3 regions of the Microbacterium sp. NPDC057741 genome follow, and region 2 is predicted to be linked to each of the others. Evidence: predicted binding sites of a transcription regulator. Region 2 holds the regulator's gene; each other region holds the start of a gene.
The links. Region 2 encodes HrcA, which represses chaperone genes, less so after heat shock. Its sites were predicted from a motif close to TTNGCACTCGNNNNNNNCGAGTGCNAA; they were not measured.
Positions count from the first base shown of each region.

Region 1: groES (co-chaperone GroES) is a predicted target of HrcA. The motif match lies at 4,475-4,501, and genes of this name have one in related genera.
Region 3: groL (chaperonin GroEL) is a predicted target of HrcA. The motif match lies at 6,669-6,695, and genes of this name have one in related genera.

Region 1 is NZ_JBHVJW010000003.1:433,693-441,354, reverse strand. Features, by position in the region: gene ACFVDO_RS13040 (ABC transporter ATP-binding protein) at 1-867, shown strand, start outside; gene ACFVDO_RS13035 (ABC transporter ATP-binding protein) at 864-1,640, shown strand; gene ACFVDO_RS13030 (ABC transporter substrate-binding protein) at 1,733-2,977, opposite strand; gene rarD (EamA family transporter RarD) at 3,096-4,016, opposite strand; gene groES (co-chaperone GroES) at 4,094-4,390, opposite strand; gene ACFVDO_RS13015 (response regulator) at 4,533-5,180, opposite strand; gene ACFVDO_RS13010 (sensor histidine kinase) at 5,168-6,394, opposite strand; gene ACFVDO_RS13005 (SAM-dependent methyltransferase) at 6,595-7,662, shown strand, end outside.
Region 2 is NZ_JBHVJW010000001.1:274,691-282,352, forward strand. Features, by position in the region: gene ACFVDO_RS01285 (ABC transporter family substrate-binding protein) at 1-1,585, shown strand, start outside; gene ACFVDO_RS01290 (DUF1990 family protein) at 1,701-2,354, shown strand; gene hemW (radical SAM family heme chaperone HemW) at 2,354-3,574, shown strand; gene ACFVDO_RS01300 (carboxylesterase/lipase family protein) at 3,587-5,005, opposite strand; gene hrcA (heat-inducible transcriptional repressor HrcA) at 5,121-6,152, shown strand; gene dnaJ (molecular chaperone DnaJ) at 6,195-7,307, shown strand; gene ACFVDO_RS01315 (16S rRNA (uracil(1498)-N(3))-methyltransferase) at 7,310-7,662, shown strand, end outside.
Region 3 is NZ_JBHVJW010000008.1:34,473-42,134, reverse strand. Features, by position in the region: gene ACFVDO_RS19190 (DUF4032 domain-containing protein) at 1-554, opposite strand, end outside; gene ACFVDO_RS19185 (ABC transporter ATP-binding protein) at 652-1,755, opposite strand; gene ACFVDO_RS19180 (DsbA family protein) at 1,992-2,948, shown strand; tRNA gene ACFVDO_RS19175 (tRNA-Thr) at 2,982-3,054, shown strand; gene ACFVDO_RS19170 (SOS response-associated peptidase family protein) at 3,077-3,733, opposite strand; gene ACFVDO_RS19165 (DMT family transporter) at 3,783-4,733, shown strand; gene ACFVDO_RS19160 (nitroreductase family protein) at 4,730-5,275, opposite strand; gene msrB (peptide-methionine (R)-S-oxide reductase MsrB) at 5,272-5,676, opposite strand; gene ACFVDO_RS19150 (DUF3263 domain-containing protein) at 5,749-6,006, shown strand; gene ACFVDO_RS19145 (LytR C-terminal domain-containing protein) at 6,051-6,623, shown strand; gene groL (chaperonin GroEL) at 6,733-7,662, shown strand, end outside.

The DNA.
Region 1 (7,662 bases), on a different contig from region 2:
TTCGGCGGACTCGTGGCCGTCGACGTGGATCACCTCGAGATCCCCCGCGGCGCGATCACGGCGCTGATCGGCCCGAACGGCGCCGGCAAGACGACGCTGTTCAACCTGCTGTGCGGATTCGACAAGCCGAACACCGGAACCTGGTCGTTCGACGGGAAGAACCTGGCCGGCGTCCCGTCGTTCAAGGTCGCCCGGATGGGTCAGGTGCGCACCTTCCAGCTGACCAAGTCGCTGTCGCTGCTGACCGTGCTCGAGAACATGAAGCTCGGCGCACCCGGTCAGAAGGGCGAGCGGTTCTGGTCGAGCCTGTTCCCCGGCGCCTGGCGCAAGCAGGAGAAGGAGATCGAGGCCCGCGCCCGCGATCTGCTCGCCCGGTTCAAGCTCGACGCCAAGGAGAAGGACTTCGCGGCATCCCTGTCGGGCGGCCAGCGCAAGCTGCTCGAGATGGCGCGCGCGCTGATGAGCGATCCGACGCTGGTCATGCTGGACGAGCCGATGGCCGGTGTGAACCCGGCGCTGACGCAGTCGCTGCTGGACCACATCCTCGATCTGAAGGACCGCGGCATGACCGTGCTCTTCGTCGAGCACGACATGCACATGGTTCGGCACATCGCCGACTGGGTGGTCGTGATGGCCGAGGGACGCGTGGTGGCCGAGGGACCGCCGGACGAGGTCATGGAGGACCCGGCCGTGGTCGACGCCTATCTGGGCGCGCACCAGGACGTCGACCTGGGTGTCGTGACCGGCCGCCTCACCGTGGTCGACCAGGAGTCCGCCGAGCGGGCCATGCGGCTGCGCGAGAAGATCGAGACCGAGGCGGAGGCCGAGATCGAGGCCGAGGACACCGCCGACGAGGAGAAGTCATGACGGACGCCACCGGACCCGCATTCGAGTCGGCGAAGGACGATCGGAAGGTCATCGTCGAGCTGGCCGACGTGCACGCCGGCTACCTGCCCGGCGTGAACATCCTGAATGGCGCGAGTCTGATCGCCCGCGAGGGCGAGCTGATCGGCATCATCGGACCGAACGGCGCCGGCAAGTCGACGCTGCTGAAGTCGATCTTCGGCATGGTTCACGTGCGCTCCGGCGACATCACCGTGAACGGCGAGAGCATCGTCGGGCTGAAGGCCGACAAGCTCGTCAAGCGCGGTGTCGCCTTCGTGCCGCAGACGAACAACGTGTTCCCCTCGCTCTCGATCGCCGAGAACCTGCAGATGGGGCTCTACCAGAACCCCAAGATCTACAACGAACGGCTGGAGTTCGTCACCGGCATCTTCGCCGAGCTGGGCAAGCGCCTGAATCAGCGCGCCGGATCGCTCTCCGGCGGCGAGCGGCAGATGGTCGCGATGTCGCGTGCGCTGATGATGGACCCGTCGGTGCTGCTGCTGGACGAGCCGTCGGCTGGCCTCTCCCCCGTGCGCCAGGACGACGCCTTCATCCGTGTCTCGGACATCAACAAGGCAGGGGTCACGACCATCATGGTCGAGCAGAACGCACGCCGCTGCCTGCAGATCTGCGACCGCGGCTACGTGCTCGACCAGGGCCGCGACGCCTACGAGGGCACCGGACGCGACCTGCTGAACGACCCGAAGGTGATCGGCCTGTATCTGGGCACGCTCGGCCAGGAGGACGCCGCCTGACTCGCAGCCTCCCCGGCTCCTGAGCGAGCGAAGCGAGACGAGAACGGGCCCGGATGCCGAAGCATCCGGGCCCGTTCTGCTGTCAGCGGGACTTACTTGATCCGCTTGAAGGTGTTGCCGGCGCCGTACTCGTAGACGCCCATCGCGGCACCCTGCGGGTTGTGGTCCTTGTCGAAGGTCACGTCACCGGAGTAGCCGTTGTAGTCGATCTTCTTGCCGTCGTTGATGAGCTTGGCGCAGTCGGCGAACGACGTGCACGCCTCGCCCTTGCCCGAGCCGCCGGAGATCTCGATCAGCTGGTCGGCGATGTCCTTGCCCTTGTCGGAGTTCGCCTGCAGCGCGCCGAGTGCCATCAGGATGACGGCGTCGTACGCCTCGGCCGAGTAGGTCTGCGACTTGAGCTCGCCGTTGCCCTTGGCCTTCCACACGTCGTTGAGCTGCTTGATGAAGTCCTCCGGCAGGTCAGCGCCGGCCTTCGTGCCCTTCGACCCGGTCAGGTCGACCGGCAGGTCGGGGTAGTCGTACAGGTTGCCGTCGACCAGGTACAGCGCGCTGGTGTCGATGCCGGCGTTCTTCAGCAGCGGTGCGATCGTCTTGAACTGGTCGTACGAGACGACGGCGACGGCGTCGGGCTTTGCCGCGGCGATCTCGGCCACCTGGGCGTTGAACTGTCCGTCGCCCTGGTTGTACGAGGCCTCGGCGACGACCTTGCCGCCGGTGCCCTCGAAGACCTCCTTGATGGCGCCTTCGAGACCCTTGCCGTAGGGGTCGTTCTGGTAGATGATTCCGAGCGACTTGTGCTCGTCCTCGGCGATCGTGTTGGCCAGGACCTCGCCCTGCAGGTAGTCGCTGGGCGCGGTGCGGAAGTACAGCGGGCTGAGGCCTGCGAAGTCGACGCCGGTGTTCGACGGCGAGATCGCGAGGATGCCGGCGCTGGTGTTGCCGTCGACGATCAGCTTGGTGACGCCGGACGATGCAGCGCCGACGAGCGTGGTGATGCCCTCGCTCTGCAGCTTCTGCATCGAGGTCTCGTACGCCTTGTTGTCGAGGTCGCCCTCGTCGGCGGTGCTGAGCTTGATGGTGACGCCCGCGTCGGCCTTGTTGACCTGGTCAACGGCGAGCTGCACGCCGGCCTCCATGGGCGGTCCGAGGAACGCCAGCGCGCCGGTCGACGGCAGCAGCGATCCCATCTTCAGGGTGACGTCCGCCGCTGCGGGCTTGTCACCACCGCTCTTGTCGCCGCTGTCGCTGGGCGTGCTGCAGCCCGCCAGGACGAGCGCTGTGGCGCTGGCCAGCGCGATGCCGGCGAAGATCCGCGTCTTTCGCGAAGTCTTCATTGCGTTCATGGTGCTCCCTTGCTAAATGAACGTGGTCGACCCACCTTCGGGTGTATCCACCCTAGGCGGTCGTGCTGAAGACGACGACGGGATCAGGTTTCAGTGCGTTAACGATCCGTCACACGAGTTCGACCGGGCCGGTCGCCGTCGAGGCCCGCCCGCGTCGCGCCTGCAGAGCGAGGTCCACGACGAAGACCGCGATCGCGATCCACACCAGCACGAACCCGGCCCAGCGCTCCGGCGGCATGGGCTCGCCCAGCAGGAGCCAGCCGACCAGGAACTGCATGATCGGGGTGATGAACTGGATCATTCCGACCAGGCTCAGAGCGACGCGGCGGGTGCCGGCGGCGAACAGCAGCAGCGGGATGGCGGTGGCGACGCCGGCGAACGACACCAGCACGGTGTTCAGCGTGCCGGAGCTGCCATAGGTGATGCCGCCGTCCTGTGCGACGAAGAACAGGATCACGCCGGCGATCGGGATCAGCCAGAACGACTCCAGGGTCAGGCCGCTCGTGGCATCCACCGCCGGCCCGATCTTCTTCTTGACCAGGCCGTAGAGGCCGAACGAGGCGGTCAGCGACAGGGCGATCCACGGGAACGTGCCGTGCGCGACGATGATCACGATCACGGCCAGCGCGGCGATGCCGATCGCGATCCACTGCAGCCGCCGGATGCGCTCATGCAGCACGAGCACGCCCAGCAGCACCGTCGTGATCGGGTTGATGAAGTAGCCGAGGGCCGACTCTACGACCTGGCCGCCCAGGGTGGCCAGCACGAAGACCTGCCAGTTGACGTAGATCAGCGCGCCGGCGAGCGCGGTGAGCCCGAGCAGCTTGGGCTGCTTGACGATCGCGATCAGCGCGGGCCAGCCGCGCGTGACGGTGAGCAGCAGCAGGCAGAAGACCAGCGAGAGCAGCACGCGCCAGGCGACCAGCTCCCAGGGCCCTATGGGCTTGAGCAGGATGAAGTAGAGCGGCAGGACGCCCCAGATCAGGTATGCGCCGACCGTGTACAGCACCCCGGCGGTCTTCGAGTTCACCGGTAAAGCCTACGGGGTACGACGAAGGGCCCGGATGCGTGGCATCCGGGCCCTTCTTCAGCGTGACGAAGCGTGCGTCAGCGGACGACGACCGCGAGCACGTCGCGGGCCGACAGGACGAGGAACTCGTCCGCGCCGAACTTGACCTCGGTGCCGCCGTACTTGCTGTAGAGCACGCGGTCGCCCACGGCGACGTCGAGCGGGACGCGGTTGCCGTTGTCGTCGATGCGGCCGGGGCCCACGGCCACGACCTCGCCCTCCTGGGGCTTCTCCTTGGCGGTGTCGGGGATGACCAGGCCACTCGCGGTGGTCTGCTCGGCCTCGACCTGCTTGATGACGATACGGTCCTCGAGCGGCTTGATGGAAACCGACACGGTCTACCTCTTTCTCGGCTGAACAATCAGAAGACTGGTTCGCACTCTCAGGGGGAGAGTGCTAATCCCAGTGTAGGCGGTCGGCTGGCACTCACGCAATGCGAGTGCCAGCATCCGGCGCCTCCCTTGCAGCCCCGGCTGCTCACCTGCGCCGGTCGAGGTAGGTGAGCACGGCGCGCACGCGGCGGTGCCTGCTCTCGGTCGGGTCGAGCCCGAGCTTCGTGAAGATGCTGCCGATGTGCTTGTGCACGGCGTTCTCCGTCACGTACAGGCGTTCGCCGATCTGCCCGTTGCCCTGCCCCGAAGCCATCAGCGCCAGCACCTCGAGCTCACGCGGCGTGAGCCGGTCGAGCGGATCATGCGGACGCGGGGCCAGCAGCTGCCTGACGACCTCCTCATCCATCACGGTGCCGCCTTCCGCGACCGTGGTGACGGCGTCGACGAAGGCGCTCACCCGCGACACACGATCCTTCAGGAGGTAGCCGACGGCGCCGCGCTCATCGGCGATCAGCTCTCGGGCGTACTCCTGCTCGACGTACTGCGACAGCACGAGGACCGCGAGCTGCGGATGCCGCGCGCGGGCCTCGAGCGCGGCGCGGATCCCCTCGTCCCGGAAGTCCGGCGGCAGACGGACGTCGACGACGGCGACATCCGGCCGGTGCTCGTCGACCGCGTCGAGAAACGCGGGCGCATCCCCGGCGACGGCCGCCACCTCGAGCCCCCTGGTGCTGAGGATCAGCTCCAGCCCTTCGGCCAGGAGCACGTTGTCCTCGGCGATCACGACCCGCACGGCAGCTCCACCCTGACGACGGTGCGGCCGTCCTCGCGTGCGAAGTCCGCCGTGCCGTCGAGCGCCGCGACCCGTCGCCGGATGCCGCGGAGCCCGGAACCGCTGTCCTCGTCGAGCCCGCCGGTGCCATCGTCGCTCACCGACGCGGCGAGGATGCCGGAGGATCGGCGCTGCACGACGATCTCGGCATCGGTCGCGCCGCTGTGCTTGCCGATGTTCGCCAGAGCCTCCGCGATCACGAAGTAGGCGGCGGCCTCCACAGCCGCAGGCAGCTGCCCCAGGGGCTCGATGCGCACCCGCACCGGAACCGCGGAACGAGTCGCCAGAGATCGGACGGCGCCTTCCAGGCCGCGGTCGACGAGGATCGGCGGGTAGATCGTGCGCACCACGTCGCGCAGCTCGACCATCGCGCCCTCCGCAACCTCATGCGCCTCCGCGAGGAGACGCGACACCGTCTCGGGGTCCTCGGCCTCGCGTGCCAGGCCGATGCGCATGGACAGCGCTACCAGCTGTGCCTGCGCCCCGTCGTGCAGGTCGCGCTCGATGCGACGGAGCTCTGCGCCGTGCGCGTCGATCACACCGGAGCGGGTCTCCTCGACCCGGCTCACCCGCTCTGCGAGCAGCTCCGTTCGAGACGGCGTCAGGAGCCGCCGCGTCATCCGAGCGTGCGGCGTCGCGAGGAGCACCACGACGACACTGAGCAGCAGGCCGCCGGCGAGCTGGATCGCTCCGAGACCGAGTGCCTCGCCCCATCCGGTCACGGCGATGCCGAGGAACTGCACCGACGCACCGGCGGGCAGCGCCCACCACAGCGCGAGCATCGCGATCGTGCCGAGCACGATGCCGGCTGCGGCCAGCGCGAGCACGCCCAGCACCGTCGCCGTGAGGGCGTCCGCAGCCAGCCATCGCACGTCGCGCCAGGTGGCCGGATCCCGCAGCTGAGCGCGGAGCACAGCCGGCCCGTAACCGGCGTGCACGCGGCGGGCGGCCGTGCGCGGCTGCCGGATGACGGCGCCGGCACGATCATCGTTCGCGTCCGCCCAGCGGGCGAGCAGCCGCAGCAGCACGGGCAGGACCGCGAAGCCGACCAGCACGAGACACAGCACAGCGCCCGTGATCAGCAGCGAGAGCCCCACCAGGCTGATCAGCCCGCCACCCAGCCCGATCAGCGAATATCCGATGGCTCCGGCAGCTCTCCGAAGTCGTGTACGCATGTCTCTCCTCATCACATCGTGGCCGGTCTCGGCCGCGGGAGTCTCCAGCGTGACATCGGGCTGCACCCCGGCACACTACAGCTGACTGGAGGATCTTCGCTCCCGCTCACTGCCTTTCGAATCGCCTGATCGGCTGCATCCGGCGGCCGGATGCAGCCGGTCGCGCGATTCGAGACCATCTGGATCCGTAGGCTGAAGGGGTGGAGATGACCGAGCTGACCGCGCTGCTCACCCGCGACGGACTGGCGCTGCTCGACGAAGTCGGGCAGATCACGTCAGCGACGGAGGTCGCGAAGACCGTGTCGCGGCTGCGCGCCGCCGGGCACTCCCCCGACCTCGTGTCGGCCGTCGTCGGTCAGGCGCACCTGCGCGCGAAGGCGCAGGGCAAGTTCGGCGAGTTCGCCGACCGGATGCTGTTCACCCGAGCGGGCCTCGAGCAGGCGACGCGCCTGAACGTCGCCACGCTGCACGCGGTGCGGATGCGGCAGGCAGGCATCACGCATGTCTCGGATCTCGGATGCGGGATCGGCGGCGACGCCCTGGCGTTCGCCGGCGCAGGGCTGACGGTCCACGCCGTCGATGCCGACGACGTCACCGCGGCGATCGCCGCCTACAACCTCGCCCCGTTCGGCGATGAGGTGACCGTGTCGCACGGCACGGCGGAGGAGCATGCGGATGCCGCAGAGGGCGCGGTGTGGCTCGACCCGGCCCGGCGCACAGCCGGGCACTCCGAGACGCAGCGGACCGCGGCATCCGACTGGTCGCCGTCGCTGGACTGGTGCTTCGACCTTGCCGCGCGCGTGCCCGCCGGTATCAAGCTCGGCCCGGGCCTGGACCGCGACCTGATCCCCGACGACGTCGAGGCGCAGTGGGTCAGCGCCGACGGCAGCGTCGTCGAGCTGGTGCTGTGGAGCGGAGCGCTCGCGCGCCCCGGCGTCCGTCGCGCCGCGCTCGTGGTGCGCGGGGATGCGATGCACGAGCTGACCGGTCAGGCCGACGCAGGGGACGCTCCGGTGCGCGAGCTCGGCGCGTACCTGCACGAGCCCGACGGCGCTGTCATCCGCGCCCGCCTCATCGGCGACGCGGCGCGGATGCTGGAGGCCGGCATGCTCGACGAGCAGATCGCCTACCTGACCGGGGATGCCGCGCTCACCAGCCCGTTCGTGCAGTCGTTCCGGGTGCGCGAGACGATGGCGGCGCATCCGAAGACGATCAACGCGGCCCTGCGCGCGAACGACATCGGCCGGCTCGAGATCAAGAAGCGCGGC
Region 2 (7,662 bases):
TGACTACAACCCGCAGCCCCGTGAGAACCTCAAGGAGGGCGGCACGGTCAACTTCCCCATCAACGAGATCCCCGCCCAGCTGAACTCGTTCAACAGCGACGGCAGCGCGGACACCGCTCGCATCGCCGCGTGGTACACGCCGCAGATCCTGCTGATGAAGCCGGATGGCACGCCGTACAAGAACGACAACTACCTTGATGTCTGGAAGAACGAGGTCAAGGACGGCAAGACCGTGCTGACCTTCACCTTCACCAAGGAAGCGCACTGGAACGACGGCACCGAGATGGACTGGACCGCCATCGACGCGACCTGGAAGGCCAACCGCTCGACCGAAGAGGGCTTCAACCCGAACGCGACCGACGGCTACAAGGAGATCGAGTCGGTCACCAAGGGTGACACCGACAAGACCGCGATCGTCACCTTCAAGAGCGAGTTCGCCTGGCCGCAGATGCCGTTCCTCACCGGTGTGATCAACCCGCACGCTGCTGACCCCAAGGTGTTCAACGAGGGCTACATCGACAACCTTCACCCTGAGTGGGGTGCAGGTCCTTACACGGTCGACGAGTTCGACCCCAACAAGGACTACGTGTCCTTCAAGCCGAACAAGGAGTGGTGGGGCGACAAGCCGCTGCTCGACAAGGTCACCTTCACCGGTATGGACGCTCAGGCGTCGATCAACGCCTTCAAGAACGGCCAGATCGACACCGTCGGCACCGGCACCAAGGACCGCCTCGAGCAGGTCAAGGACATGAAGGGCGTCGTCACCTACAAGGCCCAGCAGACGGCCAACACGGTGATCATCCTCGACTCGACCAAGCCGCAGTTCAAGGACGTCGAGGTCCGCCACGCATTCTTCAACGCGATCGACATCGACCAGCAGAAGAAGATCGCCTGGAACGGTCTGAACTACACGGAGGACCCGGCCGGCTCGCTGACCCTGTACTCGTTCCAGCCCGGCTACAAGGACTCGCAGAAGGCTGCCGGCCTGAAGTTCGATGTCGAGGGCGCCAAGAAGATGCTCGACGACGCCGGCTGGAAGGAAGGCTCCGACGGCATCCGCGAGAAGGACGGCCAGAAGCTCGAGGTCACCTACCCGATCTTCAGCGACGACCCGACGCAGAAGGCTCTCGCTCAGTCGCTGCAGGCGCAGGAGAAGGCGGTCGGCATCAAGCTGAACGTCGACACCCGCCCCTCCAGCAAGTTCTCCGATGACTTCACTTCGAAGAACTGGGACGTCATGAGCCTGCGCTTCACCGCCTCCGACCCGTTCGGTGCAGCCTGGTACTGCCAGCTGTACTGCTCGGACTCCGGCCTGAACCTCTCGGGCGTCGGTGACAAGGAGCTCGACCAGAAGATCAAGGACCAGGTGGAGTCGATCAGCGACCCGGTCAAGCAGACCGCCGCTGCGATGGACCTCGAGCCCGAGATCGTCGAGCGCTGGGGCATCATCGGCATCTACAACGGTCCGTCCATCGTGACCGCGAAGAAGGGTCTGGCCAACCTGACCCCGGAGCCCTACGTGGGCCTCGACCTCTTCGGCGTGCAGCCCGTTGAGAACGTGGGTTGGGAGAAGGACGCCAAGTAAGGCATCCTGATCGCATTCCTGGCGGGGTCGGTGGTTCATCCACCGGCCCCGCTTTCGTGCGCCGGGGGCGGGCATGGAGCAGTCGCTCAGGTCGGCGTCCCGTAGGCTGGAAAGCATGCGTCGCGGGACATTCCGAGAAGGCACGGTGGATTACGCCGCGGTCGGGGCGTCGCACGCCCCCGACCTCATGCAGTATCCGCCGGAGCACAGTCTGCCGGCTGAGGAGTCGTGGCGGATCGGCAGTGGTGAGGACCGCTTCCGCACCGCCGGCGACGCCCTGCTGTCCTGGACCGCGCAGCGCGCGGCGGGCCTCGAACTCGAGGATGTCCGCCCTTCCGCCGGTCCGACCTACGCCGGTGTGAGCTTCGACAACGAGGGCAACGCCATCGCTCCGAGCCGTCGCGAGCAGGAGCAGCGCTATGACGCCGAAGGCACGCCGTACGTCGGCCCTGGCATGACCCTCAAGGTGCGCGGCCGCGTCAAGGGCCTGAGGGCCGACGGGGAGCTGCGTGTGATCTCGGTCACCGAGGAGTCCCGTCGGATCGGGTTCGTGCTCGGCACGATGGGCGGCTCCGTCGTGAGCGGCGAAGAGGCCTTCGACGTGGACTGGCGCGAGGACAACGACGAGGTCTGGTTCACGGTGCGGGCGTTCGATGCCCCGAACCGGATGCTGTACCGCACGCTCCCGGTCCTTGTGAAGCGTCGCCGCCGCGAGCTGTTCGCCCGCTACCTGCGCGCGATCTCGCCGCTGTACGCGACCCCGCTCTGATGGCGGGCCCGCTTCCGCTCGGAGACCCCGCGCCCGCCGACGGACGCCTGCCCGACGACATCCGCGTCGACCGGGCGATGCCGTTCTCCGCGTACCTGCATGTGCCGTTCTGCAGGGTGCGGTGCGGCTACTGCGACTTCAACACCTACACGGCCACCGAGCTGCGCGGTGCACGTCAGGACGAGTACGCCGACACGCTGAACGCCGAGGTGGCGCTGGCGAGGCAGGTGCTCGGCGAAGCCGGCGGCATCCGCCCGCTGCACAGCGTGTTCTTCGGCGGCGGCACGCCGACGCTGCTGCCGCCCGGCGATCTGGCCAGGATGCTGGACACCACGATCTCCGCCTTCGGCATCGAGGAGGGCGCCGAGGTCACCGTCGAGGCGAATCCCGACACGGTCACGTCCGAGGTCGCCGCTCGGCTGGCGGATGCGGGCGTCACGCGCCTGTCCATCGGGATGCAGTCCGCCGTGCCGCAGGTGCTCGCCGCGCTGGATCGCACGCACCGTCCGGAGAACGTGCGGACCGCGGTGGAGGCGGCCCGAGCGGCAGGACTCGCCGTGAGCGTCGACCTGATCTACGGCGCACCGGGGGAGTCCCTCGGAGACTGGGAGGCTTCCCTCGATGCGGCGCTCGCACTCGACCCCGATCACATCTCCGCGTACGCGCTGATCATCGAGGACGGCACGAAGCTCGCCAGGCAGATACGCCGCGGCGAGGTGCCCGCGCCCGACGACGACCTGCAGGCCGACATGTACGAGCTCGCCGACTCGCGTCTGGGTGCGGCCGGCTTCGGCTGGTACGAGGTGAGCAACTGGGCCCGGAAGGCCGAGCAGCGCTCCCGGCACAACCTCGCGTACTGGCTCGGCTCGGACTGGTGGGGCTTCGGGCCCGGCGCGCACAGTCACGTCGCTGGCCTCCGCTGGTGGAACGTGAAGCACCCCGCCGCCTACGCGCAGCGCCTCGCGGCCGGCGAGTCGCCGGCAGCGGGCAGAGAGCGGCCTGACGAGGACGCCCGGATGCTCGAGCGCGTGCTGCTGCGCAGCAGGCTGGCCGAGGGCATCCCGCTCGACGACCTGCCGATCGACAACAGGGACGTGGTCGCGGGGCTCATCGCGGACGGGCTCGTCGACGGGGCATCCGCTCTGCGTGAGAAGCGCCTGCGGCTCACGCTGCAGGGCCGCCTGCTCGCCGACGCCGTCGTGCGCGCGCTCACCGACTGAGCGCGCCTCGCGTCAGGGCAGCAGATCCATTCCGCGAGTGCGCCGCTGCGGGACGGTCCGCGATTCCGCATCGAACAGGCGCGTCAGCCGTTCGGAGCCGTACGCCGCCCAGCCGGGATCGCCGTCCCGGATGAAGGCGGCCCATGCTTCGTGCATCTCGCCGGCGAGTGACGCGGGCGGAGCGCCACCGATCAGCGACGTCCAGCTCGGGTCCTCGGCGGTGCCGAACATGAACGGCAGCTCGACTGCGTGCGCAGCGCGCAGGTCGCGCACGGGACTGTGCCAGCCGAACTCGTACACATGGGTCGGAGCAGTCCGCGCGGCGGCCGCCCGGGATGCGGGCCCACGCAGCAGCAGGTCGGTCGCGATCCGCCCGAAGATCTCGCCGGTGGTGGCGTCCGGCTCCTCTGCGCGGAATGCGCGCACGGCGCGCCCGGGGATGCGCAGTGCGAGACGTGCGATGAGGAGCTTCAGAGCGCTGATGCGGTCCAGGGCCTCCGGCGTGAACCACAGCCGGTACTCGTCGGTGTTCGTGCCGATGATGAGCGGCGTGGTCACAGCGCCGAGCGCCTCGCGCGGGGAACGGGGGAGCGACTCCTCGTCGAGCACCAGTTGATACCCGGGTGCGCCGCCGAGCGGTGACGATCCCGCGGACTGGCGGGTGCGGGCGTCGAGCAGCGCTCCTGGTGCCAGCGCGGCGAAGGAATCCCTGTCCGTGGTCGTGCCGAGCAGCTTGGCGATCTGCGCGGTCACCCGGCCGCCCTTCTCCGGCGTCTGCGCGTCGAGCGGACCGGACTGGATGATCGCCCGGGAGATCAGAGCGCGGGTGTCTTCCCTGCTCAGGAGCGCGGCGACGAGGGCGCCGCCGGCGGACTCGCCCATCACGGTGATGCGCTCCGGATCGCCGCCGAACGCCGCGATCTCGCGGTGCGTCCACTGCAGCGCGGCGGCGGCATCGCGCAGGCCGAGGTTGCGGGGAGCTCCGTCGAGGACCGAGAAGCCCTCCGCACCGAGCCGGTAGTTCACCGACACGAACACGATGCCGTCACGGGCGAACGCCGTGCCGTCGTAGCCGGGCAGCGCGGCGGCACCGCGCTCCAGCGCGCCGCCGTGGATCCACAGCACCACAGGCGCCCCCGAGGCGTGCTCAGGCGTCCAGACGTTCGCTGTGAGGATGTCCTCTCCTTCGAGGATCACGTGTCCGAGGAGCTCGCCGATCGCCCCGGCGTAAGGGAGCTGCGGCGCGGTCGGGCCGAAGGCGGTCGCGGCCCGGACGTCGTCCCAGGGCGTGACGGGCTGCGGTTCCCGGAACCTGTTCGGTCCGAACGGCGCTGCGGCGTAGGGGATGCCGAGGAAGCGGCGGATCCCGTGCAGGCTCTCGCCCCGCAGCCTGCCCGTGGAGATCGTCGCGAGTGCGGGGGTCGTGTCCATACCGGTCATCGTATGGCGCGGACGAGGCCCACCCCGCCCGCCTGAGGACGTTCGGCACGAGGCACGGGTAGAATTGGCACTCAGTACGTGTGAGTGCCAGAGCGGAAGGAGCATCATGGTCTCGGAACGAGGGCTTCAGGTGCTCCGCGCGATCGTGCAGGACTACGTCGAGACGCAGGAGCCGGTCGGCAGCAAGTCGATCGTCGAGCGGCACGCCTTCGGCGTCTCCGCCGCGACGATCCGCAACGACATGGCGCTGCTCGAGGATGAGGAGCTCATCGCCGCTCCGCACACCTCGTCCGGCCGTGTGCCCACCGACAAGGGGTACCGCGTCTTCGTGAACCACCTCGCCCAGGTTCGTCCGCTGAGCACGGCTCAGCGCTCCGCGATCGAGACGTTCCTGGCCGATCCCGCCGATCTCGACGACCTGATGGTCCGCACCGTCCGCGTTCTCACGCAGCTCACCGGACAGGTCGCGCTCGCGCAGTATCCGTCCTTCGCCCGTGCCAGCATCACGCACCTCGAGCTGGTCGGCCTCGGGCCCAATCGTCTGCTCGTCGTGCTGGTGACCGACGCGGGCGGCGTCTCGCAGCGGATCGCCGTGCTGCCGGTCGATGTCGATGAGGCCGACGTGGCAGTGCTCCGCGCCCGGCTCTCCGCGCTCATCACCGGGCGTGCGGTCGCGGATGCCGCCGAGCGGGTCGCGCTGCTGCGTGAGCCGTCGGAGGTGCGACCCGATCCGGCGCTCACAGCCCTGGCAGTGGTGATCGGCGAGGAGCTCGCCGAGTTCCGTCAGGAGAAGCTCGTGATGGCGGGCGCTGCGACGCTGGCCCGTCGCGAGCAGGACTTCCGCGGCAGCATCCATCCGCTTCTCGAGGCGATCGAGGAGCAGGTGACGCTGCTGCGGCTGATGAGCGAGATGGTGCCGGACGAGCACGGCCTGGCCGCCAGCATCGGCACCGAGAACGCGCCCTTCGGGCTGGGCGAGGCCTCGATCGTCGCCAGCGACTACATCGCCCAGGGGGGCACCGCACGCCTGGGCGTGATGGGGCCCACCCGCATGGACTATCCGAGCAACCTCGCTGCGGCGCGGGCCGTGGCCCGCTACCTGTCGCGGATGCTCGAAGAGGACGAGACGCGCCGCTGACGCGGTGCGCCCACGAACGCACACACACTCAGGAAGGTGACTGTGGCCGACCATTACGAGGTTCTCGGGGTGTCCCGGGACGCCACGCAGGACGAGATCAAGAAGGCATACCGCAAGCTGGCGCGCCAGCTGCACCCGGACGTGAACCCGGGTGAGGACGCCGCGGAGCGGTTCAAGCTGGTCACGCACGCCTATGACGTGCTGAGCGACGAGGACTCCCGTCGCCGCTACGACATGGGCGGCGACGACAACGGCGGGTTCGGCGGTGCCGGCTTCGGCGGATTCGGCGACATCTTCGAGACGTTCTTCGGGGGCGCGGGCGGGGCACGCTCTGCGCGGCCGCGATCGCGCCGGGAGCGCGGGCAGGACGCCCTGGTGCGCGTGAACCTCGACCTCGGCGACGTCGTCTTCGGCGCGCACCGGGACATCGAGGTCGACACCGCCGTGCTCTGCGAGACCTGCAACGGCTCGTGCTGCCAGGAGGGCACCTCTCCGGTGACCTGCGACGTCTGCGGCGGCAGCGGGCACGTGCAGCGCCAGGTGCGCAGCCTGCTCGGCAACGTCGTGACCACCCAGCCCTGCGGCACCTGCGAGGGCTACGGCACGACCATTCCGTACCCCTGCGGCGCGTGCGCCGGTCAGGGACGGGTGCGCTCCCGACGGACGGTGTCGCTCGACATCCCGGCCGGCGTCGAGACCGGGCTGCGACTGCAGCTTCCCGGCTCCGGCGAGGTCGGACGCGCAGGCGGCCCGAACGGCGACCTCTACGTCGAGGTCACCGTGGCCCCGCATCCGACGTTCAGCCGTGACGGTGACGACCTGCTCGCCACCCTCGAGGTGTCCATGAGCGATGCGATCCTCGGCACCACGACCACGATCGACGGACTGGATGGCACCGTCGACCTCGAGATCCGCGCAGGTCTCCAGTCCGGCGACGTGCTCACGATCGGCGGGCGCGGCATCACGCCCCTGCGCGGCAGCCAGCGTGGTGACCTGCGCGTCGGCGTGCAGGTCGTGACGCCGACCAAGCTCGACTCCGCGCAGCGCAAGCTCATCCAGGACTTCGCGAAGAAGCACAAGGCGCCCGCTCCGAAGCTCGCGCAGTTCCAGCAGGGTCTGTTCTCGAAGCTCCGCGACCGGTTCCGCTCGCACTGATCATGGCGCTGCACTTCGTCACTCTGACCGGCACCACCGCACAGGTGGGTGAAACGGTGCTGCTCACCGGGGCCGAGGCCAAGCACGCGGCGGTGGTGCGCCGCGTGCGCGTCGGCGAATCCGTGACGATCGGTGACGGTGCGGGAGTCTGGCTGGAGGGCGAGGTGGAGGACGTCTCGGCCGCTGAGGTCTCGGTGCGCATCACCGCGCGCCGCGAGCACGAGGCGCCCTCGATGCGCATCGTGCTCGCCCAGGCGCTCGCGAAGGGCGACCGCGACGAGTTGGCCGTGCAGGCAGCCTGCGAACTCGGCGTCGACGAGATCGTGCCATGGCAGGCGTCGCGCAGCATCTCGCG
Region 3 (7,662 bases), on a different contig from region 2:
TGCAGCTCGCCGGTCTCGGCATCCACCAGGTAGGCCGCGAATGCGCCGGCATCCCTGCGGAACAGGGTGTTGGACAGCGACACGTCGCCCCAGTAGAACCCGACGTTGTGCAGCCGCACCAGCAGCAGGGCCAGCGCGTCGACAAGGCGGGTGGCGGTGTCGGGGCGCAGAATCTGGGTGAACAGCGCACGGTACGGCATCGAGAACTTCAAGTGCGAGGTCACCAGCGCCGCGGGAAGCGGCCTGCCGTCAGCATCCTGTCGTCCGGCGATCACCGCGACGCGGCTGACGCAGGGGACATCGAGGCGGGCCAGGCTGCCGAGCATCTCGTATTCGCGCTGGGCCATCTCCGTCGTGGTCTCCTTGACGGCGACCACACGGCCGGACAGGTCCGCGAACCGCACCAGGTGACGGGACAGGCCCTTCGGCAGTGACACGATGTGCTCGCTGGGCCACTTGCCGAGCGGCGTCGACCAGGGCAGCGTCAGCAGGCCGGGGTCGACGGTGCTGGCGGTGATGCGCAGGGTGCTGGACAGACGCTCGGTGTCGGCCATGTGCGCTCCTCGGATGCGTGGGTGAGAACCTCAGGGGAAAGACGACGCGGCGCGGGCGACCCAGAGGTCCGCCCGCGCCGCGCTGCGTGAGAGTAGGTCAGGCCGAGGCGATGGCCTGCTCGTTCAGGCGCTCGCCCGACTCGAGGTCGAACAGGTGCACGTGGCCCGGGATCGGAGCCAGCACGACCTTGTCGCCCGCGTTCGGGTGGCGGCGGCCGTCGACGCGCGCGACGATGTCGGTGCGCTTGCCGTCGACCTCGGAGTGGCCGTACAGGTAGCCGTCGGCGCCGAGCTCCTCGACCAGGTCGACCGTGACCGTGAGGCCCTGGCCGTCCTCGGGGGCGACGATGATGTCCTCGGGGCGGATACCGATGGTGACCTGGCTGCCGCTGGCCTTGCTGATCGCGGCGGCCTCGGTCGGGACGACCTTGGTGCCGAACTTGACGCCGCCCTCGGCCTGGTCGACCGGGAACAGGTTCATCGCCGGCGAGCCGATGAAGCCGGCCACGAAGACGTTCTTCGGGTTCTCGTACAGGTCGCGCGGGGTGCCGACCTGCTGCAGGATGCCGTCCTTGAGCACTGCGATGCGGTCGCCCATGGTGAGGGCCTCGGTCTGATCGTGCGTGACGTAGACCGTGGTGACGCCGAGGCGGCGCTGCAGCGAGGCGATCTGGGTGCGGGTCTGCACGCGGAGCTTGGCGTCGAGGTTCGACAGCGGCTCGTCCATGAGGAACACCTGCGGCTGGCGGACGATCGCACGGCCCATGGCCACGCGCTGACGCTGACCACCCGAGAGGGCCTTCGGCTTGCGGGTCAGGTACTCCTCGAGGTCGAGCAGCTTCGCGGCCTCAAGGACACGCGAGGCGCGCTCCTCCTTGCCGATGCCGGCGATCTTCAGAGCGAAGCCCATGTTCTCGGCGACGGTCATGTGCGGGTACAGCGCGTAGTTCTGGAACACCATTGCGATGTCGCGGTCCTTCGGCGGCACGTCGGTGACGTCACGGTCGCCGATGAGGATGCGGCCGGCGTTGACCTCTTCGAGGCCTGCGAGCATGCGCAGCGAGGTGGACTTTCCGCAACCGGAGGGGCCGACGAGAACGAGGAACTCGCCATCGGCGATCTCGATGTTCAGCTTGTCGACCGCGGGGCGCGTGCCTCCGGGGTAGAGGCGGGTGGCGTCGTCAAAGGTCACGGTTGCCATTGATTTCTCCTTCACCGGCAGGTACGTGCCGGACGATCCGTTGTGATGGAAGCGGCGGGGTCGCCCGCCGTGGCCCGCCATCGGGCCAGGTTCAGTATGGCACGAGCTCCCGCCTGCTGGGTAACTTCCCAGGAGGTCTGGATAACATCGAACCCGGCGCTGCTTCATGCGGCTGCCGGCCGCTTCGGGCGGCCCAACGGGGGAGACCCGTCCCCACCGGACTTTCAAGAGGAACGATGTCGAGCGACGAAACGCCGAACGTCTCCACCGCGACTTCATCACGCGAGGCGGTGCGGGAGAAGGCACAGCAGGTGAATTCCCGTCACCGCCGAGCGCGTGCGATGCGCCGGATCATCATCGGTCTCGTGGCCGTGGTCGCCGTCGGCGCCGTGGGCACCGCCGTCACCTGGGCGGTCACCTCCTCGGTGTCCAAGCCCACCCTGAGCCCTGCGGGCATGGAGGGCGACGGAGTCACCGTCCGCGAAGTCACGGTCAACTCGCCGCAGTCCGCGCCGGAGGGCACGCCCACACCGGATCCGACGGGTTCGGGCGCCACGGCCACGGCCACGCCGACCCCTGAGCCGACGCCGACCGCCGGTGCGGTGGACGTGCACATCTATGTGGACTACCTCTCGCCTGACGCGGGGGAGTTCGAGCGCGCGAACGCCCGCCAGCTGACCGGGTGGATCACCGAGGGCGCCGTCAACGTCACGTATCACCCGGTGTCGCTGCTCACCGCCAGCTCGAACGGCACGAAGTACTCGCTGCGCGCCGCCGCGGCATCCGCCTGCGTGGCCAGCCATGCGCCGGACTACTTCTACGCGTACAACCACGAGCTGCTGATCGACCAGCCCAAGGTCGACAGCGACGGGCGCACCGACGTCGAGCTCGCCGACCTCGCCGGCGCGGTGGGGATCGACAACGCCGCGCAGGTGCGCTCCTGCATCGAGGGCGGCGACTACCTGACCTGGGCCAAGGACGCCACGACTCGTGCGCTCGAAGGGCCGCTGCCCGGCTCGAAGAAGCTCAAGCTGAACGCGGCGCCGATGATCGTCGTCAATGGCGAGACCTACGTCGGTTCGATGAGCGACCCGGCCGAGTTCTCCCAGTTCGTCATGACCGTCGCGAGCGACGCGTACTACGGCGAGTCCACACCGACCCCGACGCCCACCGCCACCACCCCGGCGAAGTGAGACCCTCGGTCGCCACTAAGCTGGTGACCGTTCGCCTCCTTAGCTCATCTGGTAGAGCAGCGGCCTTGTAAACCGCAGGTGGCCGGTTCGAGTCCGGCAGGAGGCTCCGTTTCCTCGGCGCGCCCGCGTCAGAACAGCAGCCCGTCTGTGCCCTTGTCGTCGTCGCGGGCGACCGCGGCGATGCGCTCGTCGAGGGATGCCGCGGCGAGCAGCGCCTCGTCGATCAGCTCGCGCGAGCCGTCGGCGGTGAGCCAGTCGTCCTGGAAGGACCCAGGCAGCAGCAGCGGGACCCGGTCGTGGATGTGTGCGACCTGCGGGGGCGCGGGACGCATCACGATCGAGTAGCAGGTGCGCCATTCGCCGTCGGGGTCCTTGCCCCGCTGCGTGATCGCGGCCATGCCGAACAGCGCGCCGCGGCCCAGCCCGAACTCGTGCCAGATGCGATCGGGCTTCTGCATCTCGAACCACCCCGTGGACGGCACGAGCGCCCGGCCGCGCAGCGCTCCCGGTTTCTCCTGCAGTCGCTCCGATCGAGTGTTGATCGAGGGGAACCTGGCCGGGGCGCCGTTCACGAGGAACCCCCACCACGCCTGCTCGAGCACGGCGCCGTCGTCGGCGGGCAGCACGACCGGGTTCAGATTGCGCAGGTTGCGGCCGGTGGGGCGCAGCGTCTCGCCGGCGTTCTGCTCGGCCCAGTGCCGCAGTCCCTCCAGCATCGCTGCATCCGCCGCGGCGAGTTCGTCGGCATCGGTGAACCGGGGATCGAGACCATAGCTGGCGCACATGCGGCCAGCGTAGTCCGGGCTTCGGACGTGCGGCCGATAGGGTCGGTCGGTGACCGATACTCGCCGCCTACCCGCCGCCGTCGCGCTCGGCGGCGCCGTCGCGATCGGAATGATGACCGCCGTACAGGCGCGCATCAACGGTGTATTGGGCGTCCGGCTGGGCGACGGGGTCGTCGCCGGCCTCGTCTCGTTCCTCGTGGGACTCGTCTTCCTCGTCATCGTCATCGCTGCGATGCCAGCGGGTCGAGCCGGTGTGCGCCGCCTCGTCTCGGGCGTGCGCAGCCGCAGCATCCCGGTCTGGATGCTCCTCGGCGGCACCTGCGGCGCCCTCACCGTCTCCACTCAGGGGCTCGTCGCCGGGGTTCTCGGCGTCTCGTTGTTCACGGTCGGCGTCGTCGCCGGCCAGACTGTGCACGGTCTGGTGCTCGACCGCATCGGCGTCGGGCCGGCCGGCGTGGTGGCGGTCACGCCGGGGCGTGTGACGGGAGGCGCGCTCGCGCTCGCTGCCGTCGGCGTCTCGCTCGGCGGGGGAGTGCTGGCCTCCGCACCGCTCTGGCTCCTGTTGCTGCCGTTCCTGGCCGGGGGCGGGATCGCGTGGCAGGCCGCCGCGAACGGCAGGCTCGCTCAGCGGGTGGAGTCGCCGCTCACCGCGACGCTGACGAGCTTCATCGCGGGCACGCTCGTGCTCGTCGTCGCAGCCGCCGCGACCATTGCGGTCGGCGGCCCGCCGGAGCCGCTGCCCACGGAGCCGTGGCTGTATCTCGGCGGCCTGCTCGGCTTCGCCTACATCCTGTTGGGAGCGTTCCTCGTCGCGCACACGGGGGTGCTGCTGCTCGGCCTCGGGTCGGTCCTCGGCCAGCTGACCACGTCGATCGCGATCGATCTCATCTGGCCGCTGCCTGCCGGACCGGCGCCCTGGCAGCTGATCACCATGGTCGTCGTCGCGGTGGCCTCGGTCGTGGTCGCCCTGCCGCGTCGCCGCCGCGTAGCGCGCGCCTAGTCGCCGCTTCGCGGCATCCGGCCGAGCACGCTCTCGGCGTCGATCGCCTTGCGGCGCCCGCCGTCCTTGCCGGCCGGCTTGCCGCCGACGTAGAGCCAGCCGAGCAGTTGCTCCTTCTTCTTCAGCCCATGCGCCTTCGCGACGGCCTTCGAGCGGGTGTAGTGGCCCGTGCGCCAGATCACACCCCAACCCGCCTCATCAAGCAGCAGACTGAGCGTGTGCGCGACACCGGATGCCACGGCCTCCTGCTCCCAGTACGGCACCTTCTCGCTCTTGCGCGGACTCACGACGACGGCGATCAGCAGCGGAGCGCGCAGCGGCTTGGACGACGGCTTGTCGTCGCCCTGGGCCTTCGCGATCGCGGCGCCGAGCCGCTCACGGTCCTCGCCGCGCAGCTCGATCAGCCGCCACGGGCGCAGCGACGAGTGGTCGGCCACACGCCCCGCTGCGGCGACGAGCGGCAGGAGCTGCTCGTGCGTCGGTGAGACATCGTCGACCTTCGACCAGGACTTCCTGGCGAGGACGGCGTCGAGGGCGCTCACGACTCGGTGGGGCTGAACGACAGCGCCAGCGAATTCATGCAGTACCGGTCGCCGGTGGGGGTGCCGAAGCCGTCGGGGAAGACATGGCCGAGGTGCGAGCCGCATGCCGCGCAGCGCACTTCGGTGCGCACCATGCCCAGGGTGCGGTCCTCGATCAGCGTCACGGCCTCGGGCCTGACCGATTCGTAGAAGCTCGGCCACCCGCATCCGCTGTCGAACTTCGTGCCGCTCCGGAACAGTTCGGCGCCGCAGGCGCCGCACCGATACAGCCCGTCGCGCTTCTCATCGAGCAGCTCACCCGTCCAGGGGCGCTCGGTCGCCGCCTCGCGCAGCACCGCGTACTCGGCGTCGCCGAGCTCTTCGCGCCATTCCTTCTCGGTCTTGTCCACGTCGTAACCCATGCGTCCATTCTCCCTCGCGCAGCCAGGGAGTGGCGCGCGGATGAGGGGCAGGATGCCGCGTACCCTGGGGCCATGCTCGGAGACCTCACCGATCGCGACCGTGCGATCCTCGCCCTCGAAGCCGCCTGGCCGCGGCACGGCGGCGCGAAGGAGGAGCGGATCCGAACGCAGCTGGGCATGAGTCCCGCACGCTATTACCAACTGCTCGGACGTCTCATCGAGACCGAGCAGGCGCTGGAGTTCGACCCGCTGCTGGTGCGCCGCCTGCGCCGCATCCGTGATGCGCGCACGGATCGCCGCGTCGCCCGAATGCGCGGTTTCGTCGGCTGACGCGAAGACGGGGTTTCACAGAGGACATGCCCTAGCATCGAGGGGTGTCAAAGCCCCGCAGTGATCGATTCGACGACGTCCCGCACGCCACAGGACGTGTCGGAGCGCACCGTGCCGAGGTTCCTGGCATGAACGGATGGATCGTGCTGCTGTGGTCGGCTGCGGCCGTGCTCGTGCTCGTCGTCCTCGGCATCTTCGGGTCGCTGGTGGCGATGGACCGCATCTCGTTCGGCGGAGATGCCGGGCCGAGCCAGGCCGCGACGCCCGCGCCCGAGGACACCGGAGCGGTGGACACGTCCTATGCCGTGCTGATCCTCAACGGCACCCCGGACGACGCCTTGGAGGGCGCGATGCGGGATGAGCTGATCAAGGCGGGGTGGAAGGGTGGTCAGATCTCCAGCATCGACGCCTCCACACGCGACTTCCCTACGACGACGGTGTATTACGCCGACCCCGCTGACAAGGAGGCCGCGCTCGGGCTGGCCGGTGTCATCGGCGGGGCTGACGTGCAGCAGAGCGACGCCTACAAGGACTACAACGAATCCGGCGGCAAGCAGCTCGCCGTCGTGATCGGCATGGACCGCGCGGCCGCGGGTACGGAGACCCCTGCCGAGTAGCGCGTCCGCGGCTTGCACTCTCCATAGGCGAGTGCCAGAATGGCGTTAGCACTCGTTCATGGTGAGTGCTAAACCCCAACGTCTACGTCCAGGAGGGACGACACTACTCATGGCAAAGATCATCGCTTTCGATGAGGAGGCCCGTCGCGGTCTCGAGCGCGGCCTGAACACCCTGGCCGACGCTGTCAAGGTGACCCTCGGCCCGCGCGGCCGCAACGTCGTGCTCGAGAAGAAGTGGGGCGCCCCCACGATCACGAACGACGGCGTCTCCATCGCCAAGGAGATCGAGCTCGACGACCCGTACGAGAAGATCGGCGCGGAGCTCGTCAAGGAGGTCGCCAAGAAGACTGACGACGTCGCCGGCGACGGCACCACCACCGCCACGGTCCTCGCCCAGGCGCTGGTCCGCGAGGGTCTGCGCAACGTCGCAGCCGGTGCTGACCCGATCAGCCTGAAGAAGGGCATCGAGAAGGCCGTCGCCGCCATCACCGCCGACCTGCTCGCCACCGCCAAGGAGGTCGAGTCGAAGGACCAGATCGCCGCCACCGCGTCGATCTCCGCCGCCGACCCCGAGATCGGCGCCCTGATCGCCGAGGCCATCGACAAGGTGGGCAAGGAGGGTGTCGTCACCGTCGAGGAGTCGCAGACCTTCGGCACCGAGCTCGAGCTCACTGAGGGCATGCGCTTCGACAAGGGCTACCTGAACCCCTACTTCGTCACGGACCCGGAGCGCCAGGAGGCGGTCTTCGAGGACCCGTACATCCTCATCGCGAACCAGAAGATCGGCAACATCAAGGACCTTCTGCCCGTCGTCGACAAGGTGATCCAGGACGGCAAGGAGCTCGTCATCATCGCCGAGGACGTCGAGGGTGAGGCTCTCGCGACTCTGGTGCTGAACAAGATCCGCGGCATCTTCAAGTCCGTCGCCGTCAAGGCTCCGGGCTTCGGCGACCGTCGCAAGGCGCAGCTGCAGGACATCGCGATCCTGACCGGCGGCCAGGTCATCACCGAAGAGGTCGGCCTCAAGCTCGAGAACACC